3 regions of the Stenotrophomonas sp. YJH_SMC_80 genome follow, and region 1 is predicted to be linked to each of the others. Evidence: predicted binding sites of a transcription regulator. Region 1 holds the regulator's gene; each other region holds the start of a gene.

Evidence for each region. The regulator FliA, encoded in region 1, starts transcription of late flagellar genes. The targets are predictions, from matches to a motif close to TAAAGTTTNNCNNNCNNNGGCCGATAA.
Region 2: a site for FliA is predicted at 2,026-2,052, ahead of AC5P99_RS00260 (GGDEF domain-containing protein). Genes of this name have one in related genera too.
Region 3: a site for FliA is predicted at 1,652-1,678, ahead of AC5P99_RS02120 (methyl-accepting chemotaxis protein). Genes of this name have one in related genera too.

Annotation. Positions count from the first base shown of each region.
Region 1 covers NZ_JCAFVP010000022.1:31,443-34,713, reverse strand. Annotated here, with positions in the region: gene AC5P99_RS20435 (chemotaxis protein CheA) at 1-605, opposite strand, end outside; gene AC5P99_RS20430 (protein phosphatase CheZ) at 608-1,213, opposite strand; gene cheY (chemotaxis response regulator CheY) at 1,213-1,605, opposite strand; gene AC5P99_RS20420 (RNA polymerase sigma factor FliA) at 1,663-2,406, opposite strand; gene AC5P99_RS20415 (MinD/ParA family ATP-binding protein) at 2,403-3,271, opposite strand, start outside.
Region 2 covers NZ_JCAFVP010000001.1:54,196-57,466, reverse strand. Annotated here, with positions in the region: gene AC5P99_RS00265 (hypothetical protein) at 1-432, shown strand, start outside; gene AC5P99_RS00260 (GGDEF domain-containing protein) at 472-1,917, opposite strand; gene fghA (S-formylglutathione hydrolase) at 2,106-2,936, opposite strand; gene AC5P99_RS00250 (YqcC family protein) at 3,000-3,271, opposite strand, start outside.
Region 3 covers NZ_JCAFVP010000001.1:491,041-494,311, reverse strand. Annotated here, with positions in the region: gene AC5P99_RS02120 (methyl-accepting chemotaxis protein) at 1-1,622, opposite strand, end outside; gene AC5P99_RS02115 (L,D-transpeptidase family protein) at 1,855-2,817, shown strand; gene AC5P99_RS02110 (M23 family metallopeptidase) at 2,822-3,271, shown strand, end outside.

The DNA.
Region 1 (3,271 bases):
GTGGCAGCAGGCTTCGCGCCTGGCGCAGCGCCGCCGTGCAGCTGGTCCAGCAGCGCTTCGAACTCGTCTTCGCTGATCAGGCCGTCGTCGGCCTTCCTGGGCGGCGCGACCGCGGTCGGTGCGTTGCCGCCATGCAGCTGGTCGAGCAGGGCCTCGAATTCGTCGTCGGTGATCAGGTCGCTGCCGGCTGCCGCAGGCGCGGCCGCAGCGACCGGCGCGGCAGTGCCACCGTTCATGTCGAACTGCGCGATCAGGTCCGGCGGCGCATAGCCTGGCTCGGTGCCGGAGGACACGGCGTCCAGCATCGACTGCAGGTAGTCCAGCGATTGCTGGGCGGCGTCGAAGTGGTGGGCCTGCAGCACCGCCTGCCCGGCACGCGCGATGCCCAGGGCCTCTTCAGCGGCGTGGCACAGTTCGACCATCGCGGTGACGCCAAGGAAGCCGGCACCGCCCTTGAGCGTGTGGTATCCACGGAACACCGCGTTGAGCTGCTCGGTGTCCTGCGGTGCCTGCTCCAGCGACACCAGCTGTTCGCCCAGGCGATCCAGGATTTCCTGTGCCTCGATGATGAAATCGGCAGTGATGTCGTCGGATACCGCGCTCATGCTTACAGCCCCAAATCCGACAACAGGTCGTCGGCGTCGTTCTGCGAGACCGCGTGGCGGTCCAGTCCCTTCAGTGCCGGCCCGGCCAGTTCCGGGTCGGTGCGATGCTGTTCCGGCGGCAGGCCGAGTGCGCCGAAGCCCTCGTGCACGCGGCGGACGATGCCGACCACGCGACGGATGATCTGCCCGGTCAGGTCCTGGTAGCTCTGGGTCAGGGCGATCTCGGTCAGGTTGTGGCGGATGCGCTCGAGCTGCGCGTCCTGGCCCGGCTGCAGGCCTTCAGCACGCAGCTGTTCGGTCAGGCTGCGGCATTCCTCGGCCAGGTCCAGGGTGCGGTGCGTGGCCTGTTCGGTCATGGCCACCACGTGGTCCAGGCGTGCGCAGGCGTCGTCCAGCTCACCGGCCTCGCTGGGCACGGTCGGCAGCTCACCCAGTGCCTGCCCCAGCTCGCGGGCCAGCCGCGAGAGGCCGCTCATCATCGGCTGCGTACGCAGCGCGACCAGTCCGTCGATGCGCTGCCGCCAGGCGGCCTCGTCACCGGACTCGAGTGCGTCCAGGGCTTCCTGCAGGCGCAGGGCGAGGGCGCTCTTGTCGACCGTGGTATCCATCAGGCGCTGGCCGCCAGGCGTTCGAAGATCTTGCCGAGCTTCTCTTCCAGCGTCTGCGCAGTGAACGGCTTGATGATGTAGCCGTTCACGCCGTTCTGGGCGGCTTCGATGATCTGTTCGCGCTTGGCTTCGGCGGTGACCATCAGCACTGGCAGTGTCTTCAGCTTGGCATCGGCACGGATCGCCTTCAGCAGCTCGATGCCGGTCATCACCGGCATGTTCCAGTCGGTGACCACGAAATCGAACGGCTGGCTCTGCAGCAGCGACAGCGCGGCATGCCCGTCCTCGGCTTCGGCGGTATTGGTGAAGCCCAGATCGCCCAGCAGGTTCTTGACGATCCGACGCATGGTCGAGAAGTCATCGACGATCAGGATGCGCATGTTCTTGTTCAAAGCAGAGTTCCTTTGTTGTTCATTCCGGGCGGCCGGGGGCAGCCGCCTCGGGCATGTTCATTCTTCCAGGCCGGCGTCCGCCGCCTCGAAAATCTTGAGCCGGCCACGCAGGCGCAGCACCGCCTGGCCGTGGATCTGGCAGACCCGCGACTCGCTCACGCCGAGCACCGCGCCGATCTCCTTCAGGTTCAGTTCCTGCTCGTAGTAGAGCGAGAGCACCAGCTGTTCGCGCTCGGGCAGGTGGCCGATGGCCTTGCCCAGCTCACGGCCGAATTCACCACGCTCCAGCACCTGCTGCGGGGTCGGGCCGCCCTGGGCGACGGTGTCCAGCTCGCCCTGGTCCTCGATGCGCGACTCCAGGCTCAGCACCTGGCCACGTGCGGCGTCCTCCATCAACCGCAGGTATTCGGGCAGCGGCATCTCCATCGCGGCGGCCACCTCGGTGGCGCTGGCGGCGCGGCCGCTGCTCTGTTCCAGGCGGCGGATGGTGGCGGCGGCATCGCGGGCACGGCGGTGCACCGAGCGCGGCACCCAGTCGCCACGGCGGATCTCGTCGATCATCGAACCGCGGATGCGGATCGAGGCATAGGTCTCGAACGAGGCGCCCTGGTCGGCGTCGTAGCTGCGCGACGCTTCGATCAGGCCCATCATGCCGGCCTGGATCAGGTCGTCCACTTCAACGCTGGCCGGCAACCGCGCGGCCAGGTGGTGGGCGATGCGCCGCACCAGGTCCGAATGCTGGGCGATGACCTCGTTGGCCGCCGAGCGCTGGACTTCCCTGTACTGGGCTGCGCCTTTCATGCGGCCACCCCGCGCTGCTTGAGGATGCGCTCGAGGAAGAACTCGACGCCGCCACGCGGTTCGGTCGGCGCCTGCCAGCGTGCGGTGCGACGCGCGATCTCGGTGATCGCCAGCGCGGCCGGGCTGGACGGGTAGGCCTTCACCACCGGCTGCTGGCGCTGCACCGACAGGCGCAGCCAGTCGTCCTGCGGCACGCAGCCCAGGTAGTTCAGCGAGACATCGGCGAGGAACTTCTCGCAGACGCGGGTCAGCTTTTCGTACAGCACGCGGCCCTCGTTGGGGTCGCGCACCATGTTGGCCACTACCTGGATGCGGTCCACGCCGCGTTCGCGCGACAGCACCTTGATCAGCGCGTAGGCGTCGGTGATCGAGGCCGGCTCGTCACAGACCACCACCACGGTGTCCTGCGCGGCCTGGCAGAAGGTCAGCACGCCGTCGGTGATGCCGGCGGCGGTGTCCACCACCATGATGTCCAGTTCGCGTTCCAGCTCGGAGAACACGTTGACCAGGCCGACGTGCTCGGCCGGGGCCAGCTCGGCCATGTGCCGGCGGCCGGACGCGGCCGGCACCACCAGCACGCCGTTCGGGCCTTCGACGATGACGTCGTCCAGCGAGCAGCGGCCGGCGACCAGGTCGGCCAGCGTGAAGGTCGGGTTCAGCCCCAGGATCACGTCGATGTTGGCCAGGCCCAGGTCGGCGTCCAGCAGCAGCGTGCGCTTGCCCATGCCGGCCAGTGCCACCGCCAGGTTGGCGGACACATTCGTCTTGCCCACGCCGCCCTTGCCGCCAGTGACGGCAATGGTGCGCACAGGGCCGAGCGGCTCGCTGCGGGTGGCCGACAGCGGGAAGGTCTTGGTCAGCTTGG
Region 2 (3,271 bases), on a different contig from region 1:
TACCGCGCCTTCGGTCGACAGTTCGGCCGCGGCGAACAGGCGCTGCTGGGCGCGATACGGCAGCTGCGCGACCCCGATCTGCAGGCCGATGGCCTTGCCCAGCTGAGCGGACTCGGGCTTGGCCAGGAGGGATGCGACGCCTTCATCGGCCTGCTGCCGCTGCTGGCCACCCCCGCCGCTCCGATCGATCTGCTGCCGGCCGGCTCTCCCTTCATTGCCGCCAGCGAATTGGACCTGCTGGCCTGCCTGCTGCGCATCGCACAATGGCGGCATGCGCGGCCCCGCGAAGACGACACGCTGGCACCGTTGCGCCGGCAACTGGCACGCTGTGCGATGGCCGTGCAGGCGGCAAACCTGCCGTTGCGGCAGCGCTCGTTGTCACCGGTCGGGCTGAGGCTGCTCGATCCGACCGGCTGGTTGCGGCAGCGATAAGCCGTCGCGCCCCCCGTGTGATCGCATGCAGAGAGCTGCTCAGCAGTCCATCGTTCCGTGCGTGCTGCCCTCGTCATCCAGCACGTGCGCATGCAGGATCACCTGGTTGCGGCCAGCCCGCTTGGCGGCATACAGGCCGGCATCGGCGTCTGCCAGCAACTGATCGGCACTGGCCAGAGCCGGCGGATGCAGGTAACCCACGCCGACGCTGATGCTGACCGGGCCCTCCGGCAATGGCAGCGCTTCGACCGCTTCGCGCAGCCGCTCGGCCAGCGCCAGCACGCCCGACAACGGGCTTCCGGGCACGATGACGGCGAACTCTTCACCGCCATAACGCGCAACGCTGTCACCACCGCGACCGGCTATGGCCTTCAGCACCCCGGCCACCGCCTGCAGGCAACGATCACCGGCCGGATGGCCGTGCTGGTCGTTGAAGGCCTTGAAGTGGTCGATATCCACCAGCAGCAGGCCCAGCTCGGTGCCGCTGCGCCGTGCGCGATTCCACTCGGACGTCAGCCGTGCGTCGAACTCGCGGCGGTTGGCCACGCCGGTCAGGCCATCCTGCCGCGCCAGTTGATCCAGTGCTGCCTGGCGTTCCAGAAGATCGGTCTGCAGCAGGACGCTGCGCAGGCCGAAGCCAAGGGTGGCTACGACGAAGCCGGCAACGGCCAACGGCCGCGCATGATCGACCACCAGCGTGCCGACCACCAGCAGCAGCAATGGCAGGATGATCGGACCGGCGGCCTGCACCGTCCTCGCCAGCCGCGGGTGTGCCGTGGTGCCTGTGTCCGGCCTCGTGTCCAGCGCCAGGCAGGCGATCAGCAGAAAAGGTACGTCGATCAGCAGATCGTTGAACGCACCGAATGCATCATCGGAGGTGTAGTGGTTGATGTAGTAGGCCACCAGCAGATAGGCCAGTGCGTACAGCGCCAGTGCGCGGAAGAACCTGCGCCGTTCGGGCACGTCGCCGGCCAGCCATCGCACCACGGCGAACGCGGCGATACACAGGTTCTGGATATCGAACATGCGTTGCATGTTGGACAATGCGTGGTCGTCGATGTCCACGCGGGCGGCGAACGACTGCGCATGCACGAAGAACAGCACGCCAAGCAGCGCCGCCATCGCCGCGTCGATCAGGCTGATGCTCAGGCGCTCGCGGCGTGCCCGGGCCAGGATGAACACCAGGGGCACGCCATACAGCACGTACAGGAACAGGCTTGCGCGCGGGGTGAAATCGGCACGCCCGGCGCCCAGCGCGTCGATCATGTTGAACGCCATGCCGCCGGCCCACAGCAGCAGTGCCAATGCCGTGGCGCGCCACCCCAGTGCCGCGCGGTCGCGGCGGGCCCGCCACAGGCAGGCGGCCGCCGCCAGCAACGGGGCGCCGGTCAGGAAAACGAAGGAGCCGACCCCGGCGGGGCCAGGCCACAGGGCCAGCACCAGGCCATGGCACAGCACATACAGCAGCGCCAGCACTACCGGCATGCATCCCCCCGATCCGCAAGGCCGTCTACGCGCACGATAGCGCGCCGGCACGCCACAGCGGCGTGATCCACTGCGGCAAAACGACACTCCGAGTGCACCGCGATGGTAGTGCCGGCCGCTGGCCGGCAAACCCAATGAATCACAGGGCTGCAGGTTGCCGGCCAGCGGCCGGCGCTACCGGAAAGCCCTCAGCCCTGCAGGGCGCGGGCGTGGTGGGCGATGTGCTCGCCGATGAAGCTGGCGATGAAGTAGTAGCTGTGGTCGTAGCCGGGCTGCAGGCGCAGGGTCAGCGGATGGCCGGCGGCATCGCAGGCCTGCTGCAGGCGCTGCGGCTGCAGCTGGGTCTGCAGGAACTCGTCCGCCTCGCCCTGGTCGACCAGCAGCGGCAGGCGCTCGTCAGCCATAGCGATCAGCTCGCAGGCATCCCATTGCGCCCAGTCGGCCGGGTTGTCGCCCAGATAGGCATGGAAGGCCTTCTGCCCCCACGGCACGTGGCTGGGCGCGACGATCGGCGAAAACGCCGACACGCTGCGATAGCGCCCGGGGTTGCGCAGCGCGATCACCAGCGCGCCATGGCCGCCCATCGAATGGCCACTGATCGCGCGCGCGTCGGTCACCGCGAAGTTCGCCTCGATCAGCGCCGGCAGCTCCTGCGCCACGTAGTCATGCATGCGGTAGTGCTTCGCCCACGGTGCGCGGGTGGCATTGAGGTAGAACCCTGCCCCCTTGCCCAGGTCGTAGCCCTCGGCATCGGCCACGTCATCACCGCGCGGGCTGGTGTCGGGCGCGACGATGAGCACACCGTGCTCGGCCACATAACGCTGCGCGCCGGCCTTGGTGATGAAATTCTGCTCGGTGCAGGTCAGGCCGCTCAGCCAGTACAGCACCGGCAGCTTCTGTGTTTCCGCCTGCGGTGGCAGGTACACGGCGAACTGCATGTCGCAGCCCAGCGTGGTCGAATGATGGCGGTAGACGTCCTGCCAGCCGCCGAAACAGGCGCGGTGTTCAATGCGTTCCATGGTGCTCTCCTGCGCGGCGCTTCAGCGCACGCGTGCTTCTGGTAGATGCCGACCTTGGTCGGCTTATCCACGCCCGGCGTGGATGCCTTGGTTGATCCGTTCATCCAGCTGTGCCAGCAGGCGCAGCAACGATTCGACGCCAGGCTGGCCATCAAGATTGCGCCAGGCCGCCACGGCCACATCGCTGCGCGGCGGCCACTGCCCGGCCGCGCGCGCCTCGTAGAGGCGCGGCAGGAATACCTGCGCAAGCCACTGCTCGAACGGCATGCCATCGTCGCTGCCGAAGGCCGAGGTCACCGCACGCGGTGGCCCCACCTCGCCCACTACCCAGCCCA
Region 3 (3,271 bases), on a different contig from region 1:
ATTTCCGAGATGCGTGCCGAGGACTGATCGATCTCACCCATCACCGACGCCATCTGCGCCATCGCCTGCTCGGTTTCGCGTACGGCGGCACCGGCGGCGTGCGCTTCACTGTCGGCCTGACGAGCGAGCTCGGCATTCTGGCGCACAGTCGAGGTCAGTTCCTCCATCGATGCGGCGGCTTCTTCCAGGTTGGCGGCCTGCTGCTCGGTGCGGCGCGACAGGTCGTTGTTGCCGGCGGCCAGTTCCTGCGCCGCGTTGTTGATGCTGTCGGCGGCCACCTGGATGCCACGTACGATGCCGGTCAGCTGCGCGGTGGTGGTGTTGGCGTCGTCACGCATGCGGGCGAATACACCGTCGTACTCGCCGTCCATGCGTGCAGTCAGGTCGCCGTGCGAGATCGCACGCAGCACATCGGAGACATCAGCGATGCTGGCCTGCGAACTGGCCATCATGCCGTTGAGGTGCTCGACCATCGCCTTGAACTGGAACTGGAACGCAGCAGCATCGCCACGCATGCTGAAATCACCGGCGCGCGCGGCCCGGGCCAGTGCATCGATCTGCGCGTTGATCGCCATCAGGCTCTGCTTCACTGCGGCCAGAGTGCGGGTCAGCGTCCCCTTCTCGCCCGGGTAGTCCGGCAGGTCGCGGCTGAGGTCACCGATGGCGTAACGCTGCATCACTTCGGCCATCAGCAGTTCCACCTGCACGTGTGATTCGACCAGGCTGTTGGTGGCCTGCACCATGCGGCCGAAATCACCGGGGAAGGCGCTGGCGTCCATGCGGTAGCGGATCGCACCCGCCTCGTGCTGTTCGGCCATCTGCAGCTGCGCGCCGATCGCCGCCTGCACACTCTGGCGCACGCTGGCCATCGCCTCGCCCAGCTGGGTCAGTTCGTCACGGCCGCCGAGGCGGAACTCCTGATCCAGCTGGCCCTTGGACAGGCGCTCGGCCAGGTTCACCGCGCGGGCCAGCGGGCCGGTCAGGCTGCGCCCGATCATCACCGAGGCGGCGATGCCCACCAGCAGCGCGACGCCGCCCAGCACCAGCAACTGCAGCAGGCTGCGCTCGCCCAGGCGGATCGCCTCGGCGGCCGCCTCACGGCTTTCCTTCTCTTCGAAGTCCACGCCATCGGACAGCGCCTTGTTCCAGCCGTTGGCGGCTTCCTGCACCGGGCCCAGGGTCAGCGCCACGGCGCCCGGGTAGTCGCCCTGCTCCATCAGTTCGCTGGTCTGCTTGTTGAGCGGACGCGCGATGGCACGCTTGGCGGCGATGGTTTCGGCAATGGCCTTGCCCTCGGCGTCGCTGGGCAGCGCCTGGTAGGCGGTCCAACTGGCCTCATAGCGCTTGACCAGATCGGCGATGCGCTGCTCATCATGGCCACGGTCATCGCCCTGGCGGATCAGCATCTCGCGGCGAACGACCATCATCTGGTTGTTGGCATCGAGCATCTGCGAGAGCAGGCGCACCTTGGCCACGCTGACATCGACCACCTGCTGCATCGCGCGCTTCTGCACGACACTGGCGGTGGCGCCGGTGGCCACCACGGCCGCAACCAACAGCAGCAACAGGCCAAAGCCCAGCCCAAGACGCCAGGCAACCCTGACATTCCTCAAGTAGTTCATCGGTACATCCAAAACGGGGGGATGTGGCGTTATCGGCGGCCCGCCAGGCAATCTTGATCGCCAACCGCCAATGGCGTGGGGCACCATTCACCTTGGTGAGCCCTTGGCCGGCGGCACCCGCGCGGGGACGGTGGCGCAACGACCCGACTGCTCATGCAGACGTCAGATCTCTTTCACGGCGGCTCGGCGCGGCCTGCAGGCAAGGTGGTGGCGTCATCTGCTGGAGTTCCCAATGCCATTACCCGTGTACCGATCCACCCTGCTCGCTCTCTCGCTGCTGGCATCGCCGGCGTTCGCGCAGGCACCGCCGCCTGGACTGCCCGCCCCCATCGCCGAGAAGGCCGGACCGGACACCGCAGCACGTTCCGCCCTGCATGCCCAGGTGCTGCTGGATCGCGCGAATTTCTCGCCCGGCCAGATCGACGGTGAAGTGGGCAGCAACCAGCGGCGCGCGGTGTCGGGTTTCCAGGCGGCGCACGGCCTGACCGTCACCGGTGAACTGGACGACGCGACCTGGCAGGCCCTGCAGGCTGATACGGTCACCCCCCTGGCCAGCTACACGCTGACCAGCGAGGATGTCGCCGGGCCGTTCCAGGCGGTGCCGAAGGGCCCCGCCGCACAGGCCAAACTGAAATCGCTGGGCTTCAACAACGTCGAAGAGTCGCTGGGCGAACGCTTCCACGCATCCCCTGAGCTGTTGAAGCTGCTCAATCCGGGCGTGGATCTGAGCAAGGCGGGCAACCGCATCCAGGTGCCCAATATCGCACCATCGCCGCTACCGAAGGCGGCCAAGGTGGTCGTCGACAAGTCCGATTCCAGCCTGCAGTTGCTGGATGCGCAAGGCAAGGTGATCGCTCAGGTGCCGGTTTCCTCCGGCAGCCAGCATGATCCGCTGCCGATCGGCGAATGGAAGATCCTGGGCGTGTATCGCGACCCGCCGTTCCACTACAACCCCAAGCTGTTCTGGGATGCGCGCAAGGGCGAAAAGAAGGCGACACTGCCGCCGGGCCCGAACAATCCAGTCGGCCGGGTCTGGATCGACCTGTCCAAGCCACACTACGGCCTGCATGGCACGCCCGAGCCCGGCCATGTCGGCAAGACCGAGTCACATGGTTGCGTGCGCATGACCAACTGGGATGCGCTGCGCGTGGCCGATGCGGTGGATACCTCCGTCCCCGTGGTGATGCAGGAGTGAGCCGATGCGTCTTTCGCAGCTGATCGTGCTGGGCGTGCTGCTGGGACTGGGGGCCGGCTGGTGGCTGCGCCGCGATCCAGGCGAGCCGGTAGCCGCCTCGCTGCCGGAAGCACAACCGGCAGCCGCTGTGGCGCCGGCCAAGGGATCGGTAGCGCCGCTCGACACGGCCCCTGCCCCCGCCGCCACCGCACCGTCAGCCGCGCGGACTGCGGATGCGCCGTCGGGTCTGCTGCTGCCGGTACAGGGCGTCCTGGCCTCCCAGCTGCGCGACACGTTCACCGATGCGCGTAGCGAAGGCCGCGTGCACGATGCCATCGACATCATGGCCACCGCCGGTACGCCGGTGCTGGCAGTGGCCGATGGCACGGTGGAAAAACTGTTCAACAGCGAGCGCGGTGGCCTGACGATCTACCAGTTCGAGCCCAGTGGCCGCTGGTGCTACTACTACGCGCAT